Litorilinea aerophila: one gene and its partner. The main gene of each other region encodes a partner of the protein of the gene in region 2 in a complex. Links are inferred from orthologs where the notes say so. Each region holds a gene or a part of one and is shown on either strand. Other genes may lie near its edges.

Region 1 (2,938 bases), on a different replicon or contig from region 2:
CCGTACAGATCAGTCTGGATCTCAATGCCCATCTCCCAGCTTTGGCACTGGGCCAGGAACTCATCCTGGTCCAGCTCCATGGGCATCACCGACAGGCGGTATCCAGTTTCTTCCCGAATTGCCTGGGCCACCAGTTTGATGGTTCGATCCCGACGTTGGCTTTGCTCCAGGTCCTGAGTGGTGATGCCGGTGATCCCCGTGACCGAGATTTCCTGGAGGGTGGCCGGAATCCCCAAGACGCTGTTGGCGAGGATGACCAGCTTGTTGGCCGTGTCCCAGCCCTCCACATCCAGGGACGGATCCGCCTCGGCGATGCCACGGCGTTGTGCCTCTGCCAGGGCTTCGTCGAAGGCTCGCCCGGCGGCCATCTCGCTCAAGATGAAGTTGCTGGTGCTGTTGAAGATGCCCCGCAGGGCGAGAATCTCGGCCCCGATCAGGTCCCGCTGGCCGGTGTTGATGACCGGCAGGCCGCCACACACCGTGGCGCTGAAGGCCAGGCCGGCGCCGTGGGCCGCGGCCAGCCGGTGCAATTCCTGGTAGGCCAGGACCAGCGGCCCCTTGTTGGCCAGCACCACATGGATGCCCTGGGCCAGGGCACTCCGGACCACGCCCAGGCCTGGTTCGCCGTCCTGCAAGTTGACCGGCGTGGCTTCCAGCACCATCTGGCATGGACCTTCGACCAGCGCCTGGGCCGGGCGCTGACCGGGTCGGAACCCGGTCAGCCCGGCCACCTGGCCGCCAGCTTCTTTCCAATGCCGTACTTCGGCCGGGTCGTAGCCGGCCGGGTTAACCGCCACCCCGCTGCTGTCGGCCACACAGACCACCCGCAAGTGCACCCCGTAGCGGCGCTGCAGGCGATCTCCCCGCGTCTCCAGGATGCGCAACACCTGTTGGCCCACATGGCCCAGGCCAATCAGGCCCAAATCCACGTGCATGGTCATCCTTTACGCCTTGCCGGCGTGTTCTTTCACCAGCCGGGCAAAGCGAGCAAAGAGCAGGTCCGCATCATGGGGTCCGGGGCTTGCCTCGGGATGGTACTGGACGCAGAAGACGGGTTTGTCTTTCAGCCGCAACCCTTCCACCGTCTGATCGTTCAGATTGCGGTGGGTGATCTCCACGTTCTCCGGCAGACCTTCCTCCTGCAGGGCGTAGTTGTGGTTCTGGGCCGTGATTTGGACGTTGGTGGAATCCACGTCACTCACGGGTTGGTTGCTTCCGTGGTGGCCAAACTTGAGCTTGTAGGTCTGGCCTCCCAGGGCCAGGCCGATGATCTGGTGTCCCAGGCAGATGCCGAAGGTGGGCAGGTTGCTCTCCAGCAGCTCCTTCACCGCCTGGGCCGCGTAGGTCACAGCCGCCGGATCGCCGGGCCCATTGCTCAGGAAGATGCCGTCGGGCTTCATGGCCAGGACCGTACTGGCTGGTGTGTGGGCCGGTACCACCGTGACCCGCAGGCCGTGGCTGGTCAGGCGGCGCAGAATGTTGTGCTTGATGCCGAAATCGTAGGCCACCACCAGGGGCGCATCGCTGCTGGCCTGGCCGTGGCGGGGATCCGCGATCTCCTTGCCGGCGGGCACCGGTGTCCACTCGGAGCGGGTGCCATCCACCCAGTTGTACGGCTCCTGGCAGGTGACCTCCTGCACCAGATCCCGGCCGTCCAGCCCTTCCCAGCTTCGGGCCATGGCCAGCAACTCTTCCGCCGAATGCTGGCCGTCGGTGCTGAGGGCGGCGTGGAGCACACCTTTTTCTCGGATGCGGCGGGTGAGGGCCCGGGTGTCCACCTGGCTGATCCCCGGGATCCCGTGGCGGGCCAGGTAATCTGGCAGAGTCTCATTGGCTCGCCAGTTGGAGACTACGGGGCTCACCTCCCGCACGATGAAGGCCGTGATCTGAGGGCGGTCGCTTTCCACATCTTCCGGGTTGATCCCGGTATTGCCCACGTGGGAGACGGTCATACAGACCATCTGCCCCCGGTAGGAGGGATCGGTGATCACCTCCTGATAGCCGGTGAGGCTGGTATTGAAGACGACCTCGCCCACAACTGTGGTCGCGGCGCCAAAACCCTGCCCTTGAAAAATGGTGCCATCTTCCAGGACAAGCAGTGCATTCACGATGTTGTAACTCCTTTTTCCAACCAATTCCGATTCCAACCAATTCCGACCGAAAATAGACTCATAGCCTCTAGGCACTATGACCTGCAATTTTGATTCGGTCCACAGAGGACACAGATGGGGGACACAGATGGGGTTGGATAAAAATCTATGTTCATCTGTGCCATCTGTGGTTTTCTCCCGTTAGCCTCTGCGCACTTCCTGCTCCTGTTCCCGGCTCTCCCCTGACTTTTGCTGATATGCCAGCCGCAGGGGCTGCCACTCCCCCCACTTAAGCAGGTTGTTCCAGGCCGGCAATCGTTGGGGCGGCTCTTTAGCCGGCGCACGGGGCTGGACCAGGTCCATTAAGACGGCGACCTCGTCGCAGCGGTGGAATTTGGGGCAGTAGATACAGGCCTGCCACACTTTCGGACTGATGCTCCAGCGGTCCACCAGTTGAAAGCCCAGCCGCAGGAAAAATTTCTCCTGCAAGGTCAATGCACAGATCTGTTCGTATTCCCGCTCCCGGGCCAGGGCGATGAGCCGGTTGACCAACTGTGCGCCGATGCCCTGCCCCTGGTACTCCTCATGGATGGCCAGGGAGCGGATCTCCACCAATGTTTCGGTGAGGGGGACCAGGGAGCCGCAGCCCACCACCCGGTCCCTCTGCGCTTCATCCACGGCCACCAGCCAGTCTGCCAGAGTATGGCGGATGGCGGCTTCGCTCCGGGGCAACATCAGATTGCGCGCGGCAAAGTGATTGACCAGCGCGGCAATGGCTTCCACTTCATGTTCTTGTGCAGGGCGCACAGTGATGGGCATTTCTCCCGCTGTCCTCTGGAGGTTCTTCC
Region 2 (3,996 bases):
GTGGGTACAGGAACCCGGCCCGGCCCACCAAGCTTCCCGTCTGCCGTCCATGCTTCCACCGGTTGATCCACAGATGAGACCGATCCTGAGCCACCACAGGGGCGGCGCCCAGCCGCCCATTGTCGCCATACCCCGGCGGGTGAAGGGGCGACGACGGATGCGCAGCTGAGAGCTGCGCCTACGATGGGGCAACCCCTACCGCAGGTGCGGCTCCCAGCCGCGCGTCTTCCGGCAAAGATCGAAACCCGGGTGGCCTACACCCGCTGTTTCTGCTTCTCGTAGTGCTCTTGCAGGCTGCGCACCTTCAGCTCCTGTTGGCGCATGGCCCGGATGCCGCTGACTGCGGCCTGGGCTGCGGACAGGGTGGTGATCAGCGGGATCTCCATGCGGGTGGCCAGCCGCCGGATCTTGGCGCCGTCCTCCCGGCTGTCCGGCCCCAGGGGCGTGTTGATGATGAGCTGGATCTTGCCATCCCGCATGGCGTCCAGGGTGGTGTAGCCCTGGGCTCCGGTGATGGCCTTGGCCAGGATGGTGACGGGAATGCCGCTGCGGCTGATGAGCGCGCCCGTGCCTGCGGTGGCGTATATGGTGAAGCCCAGCCGGTGCAGGTCCCGGGCGATCTTGAGCGCGCCTCCCTTGTCGAAGTCGTTGACGGTGATCAGCACGCCACCGCTCAGGGGCAGGCCAGTCCCCGCGGCCAGCTGGCTCTTGGCAAAGGCATGGCCAAAGCTGGCGGCGTGGCCCATCACCTCGCCCGTGGAACGCATCTCCGGCCCCAAGAGGGCGTCGATGCCGGTGAACTTCTTCCAGGGCAGCACCGCCTCCTTCACGAAGAAGCCGTCCAGGGGGGGCTCCACCACCAGCCCCAACTCGGCCAGGCTCTTGCCCAGCATCACCTTGGCCGCGAGCTTGGCCAGGGGAACGCCGGTGGCCTTGCTGACGAAGGGGACGGTGCGGCTGGCCCGGGGGTTCACCTCCAGCACGTAGACCACGTCGTCCTTGATGGCGTACTGGACGTTCATCAGACCTCGCACGCCCAGGGCCATGCCCAGCTTTTCGGTGTACTCCCGGATGATGTTCAGGTGATAGTTGCTGATCTTGTAGGGCGGGAGGACACACGCGCTGTCGCCGCTGTGGATGCCGGCTTCCTCGATGTGCTGCATGATGCCGCCGATGATCACCCGCTCGCCGTCGCAGATGGCGTCCACATCCACCTCGTAGGCGTCCTCCAGGAATTGGTCGATGAGGATGGGCTTGTCCATGGAGACGGCCACGGCCTCGGCCATGTAGCGGCGCAGCGCGGCCTCGTCATCCACGATGGCCATGGCCCGACCGCCCAGGACGTAGGAGGGCCGCACCACCACCGGGTAGCCAATGCGGCCGGCCACGGCCACCGCGTCCTCCGTGGTGCGGGCTGTGCCATGGGCCGGCGCAGGGATGGAGAGCTCATCCAACAGCGCACCGAAGCGATCCCGGTCCTCGGCCAGGTCGATGGCGTCCGGCGGGGTGCCCAGGATGGGGACGCCGGCCCGCTGCAGGCTGGTGGCCAGGTTGAGGGGCGTCTGGCCGCCGAACTGGACGATGACCCCGGCCAGCTCGCCCCGGCTGGATTCCCGTTCCACGATGTTCAGGACATCCTCGAAGGTCAGGGGCTCGAAGTAGAGCCGGTCGCTGGTGTCGTAGTCGGTGCTGACCGTCTCCGGGTTGCAGTTGACCATGATGGTCTCGTAGCCCAGCTCCTGGAGGGCGAAACTGGCGTGGACGCAGCAGTAGTCGAACTCGATGCCCTGGCCGATGCGGTTGGGGCCGCCCCCCAGGATGATCACCTTGCGGCGGTCGGTGGGCGGCGCCTCGCTTTCCGATTCGTAGCTGCTGTAGAGGTAGGGGGTGTAGGCTTCGAACTCGGCCGCGCAGGTATCCACCTGGTGATAGGTGGGGAGCACCTGGAGCTTCTTCCGCAGCGCCCGGATGTCGGTCTCGGAAACCGGGGTGGAAAGTTCGGCGTTCTCCGGCGGCGTATCGCCGTTGGTCGCCTGCCGTTCGGGCAGGACCAGTTTCCCCTGGGCCATGCGCTCGTTCACCATCCGCGCCAGCTGGGAATCGGAGAAGCCCAGGCGCTTGGCCTGGCGCAGGGTGGGGGCATCCAGGCGCTCCAGGCTCTGCTCGAACTGGATGATCTCGGCCATCTGGGCCACGAACCACGGATCGTAGCCCGTGAGCTGGCAGACGGTGGCCGGGCTGTCCCCCCGTTTCAGGGCTTCGTAGACGGCAAAGAGGCGATCCCGGTTGGGGATGCGCAGCAGATCGTGAAGTTCGATCTTCTCGTCGTAGCCCCGGAAGTGGCCATTTTCATCCCGCTCCATGGGGCCCAGGCCGTCCCGGCCGATCTCCAGACTGCGCAGGCCCTTCTGGAGGGCCTCCTTGAAGGTGCGGCCGATGGCCATCACCTCGCCCACCGACTTCATCTGGGGGCCCAGCTCCCGGTCCACGCCGGGGAACTTCTCGAAGGCCCAGCGGGGAATCTTGACCACCACGTAGTCGATGGATGGCTCGAACGCGGCCACCGTCTGCTGGGTGATGTCGTTCTTGAGCTCGTCCAGGGTGTAGCCCACCGCGACCTTAGCGGCCAGTTTGGCGATGGGGAAGCCGGTGGCCTTGGAGGCCAGGGCGCTGGAGCGGGAGACCCGGGGGTTCATCTCGATGACCACCGTGCGCCCCGTCTTGGGATCCACGGCAAACTGGACGTTGCTGCCGCCGGTTTCCACGCCCACGGCCCGCATGACCAGCCGGGCCTGATCCCGCAGCCGCTGGTATTCCTTGTCGGTCAGGGTCTGGACCGGAGCCACGGTGATGCTGTCGCCGGTGTGGACGCCCATGGGGTCCAGGTTTTCGATGGAGCAGACCACCACAAAGTTGTCGGCGCTGTCCCGCATCACCTCCAGCTCGTATTCCTTCCAACCGATGAGGGACTCTTCGATGAGCACCCGGTGGACGGGGCTTTCCTTGAGCCCCCAGAGCACCTTTTCGTCAAATTCCTGGGGGGTGAAGACCGTGCCCGCGCCGCTGCCGCCCAGGGTGAAGCTGGGGCGGATAAAGATGGGGTAGCGGCCGATCTCCTGGGCGATGCGGCGGGCTTCCTCCAGGCTGCGGGCGATGCCGCTGCGGGGCGATTCCAGGCCGACCTCGGTCATGGCGGCCTTGAAGAGCTCCCGGTCTTCGGCCACCTGCATGGCGCGCAAATTGGCGCCGATCAGCTCCACGCCGTAGCGATCCAGGATGCCGGCTTCGGCCAGGGCCACAGCCAGGTTCAGGCCCGTCTGGCCACCGACGGTGGGCAAGAGTGCGTCCGGCCTTTCTTTGGCAATGATTTTTTCCAGAATTTCCACAGTCAGCGGCTCCACATAAGTGACGTCCGCCATTTCGGGGTCGGTCATGATGGTAGCCGGGTTGGAATTGACCAGGATCACCCGGTACCCTTCCTGGCGCAGGGCTTTGCAGGCCTGGGCGCCAGAGTAATCGAATTCACAGGCCTGGCCGATGACGATGGGGCCAGAGCCGATGATCAGGATGGAGGAAATGTCGGTTCGTTTTGGCATTTGTCCCCCTGTAATCTGGAGAATTTGACAACCATTGCCGTTACAGACCGGACACAGGCGACCGACTGGGCGATTTCCTGCGTCCGACACAAAAGCAGGTTGGCAAATGGGCCAACCTGTTCAGGATCTGAACTATTTTACAACAACCCGTTGGATCGTTGAAAGATTCGGGCGAATGAAACGCGACGATACCGGTTCCTGTAGATGGCCCGGTTTGCGGTAGGTGCGGTCTCCGGCCGCACGTTGTCGCCATGGCCTGGGTGGGTGAAGGAAGGGCAACGGATGCGCAGCTATGAGCTACGCCTACAACGGGGTGCCCGTTTCCGTAGGGGCGGGCCGCCACGGGGGGCGCCCCCTACCAGGGGCGGCTCCCGGCCGCACGTTGTCGCCAACCCCAGGC

The links. The genes of interacting proteins can lie anywhere in the genome.
Region 1: the proteins of carB (region 2) and carA are in contact, whole or in part, in a solved structure (PDB 1KEE), measured with the Escherichia coli proteins. The link is inferred for Litorilinea aerophila from one-to-one orthologs.

What each region holds. Positions count from the first base shown.
Region 1 is NZ_VIGC02000001.1:285,297-288,234, forward strand. Bases 27-2,897 are described here. They hold carA (glutamine-hydrolyzing carbamoyl-phosphate synthase small subunit), read right to left. Parts: upstream 2,109-2,897; coding sequence 945-2,108; downstream 27-944. Other genes in these bases: FKZ61_RS01095 (homoserine dehydrogenase), read right to left, coding at 27-935; FKZ61_RS01105 (GNAT family N-acetyltransferase), read right to left, coding at 2,292-2,897. In the rest of the region: more of FKZ61_RS01095, read right to left, coding at 1-26; more of FKZ61_RS01105, read right to left, coding at 2,898-2,909. UniProt on the Escherichia coli protein: Small subunit of the glutamine-dependent carbamoyl phosphate synthetase (CPSase).
Region 2 is NZ_VIGC02000057.1:2,734-6,729, forward strand. Bases 55-3,983 are described here. They hold carB (carbamoyl-phosphate synthase large subunit), read right to left. Parts: upstream 3,597-3,983; coding sequence 255-3,596; downstream 55-254. Also shown: FKZ61_RS23305 (kanamycin nucleotidyltransferase C-terminal domain-containing protein), read right to left, coding at 1-51. UniProt on the Escherichia coli protein: Large subunit of the glutamine-dependent carbamoyl phosphate synthetase (CPSase).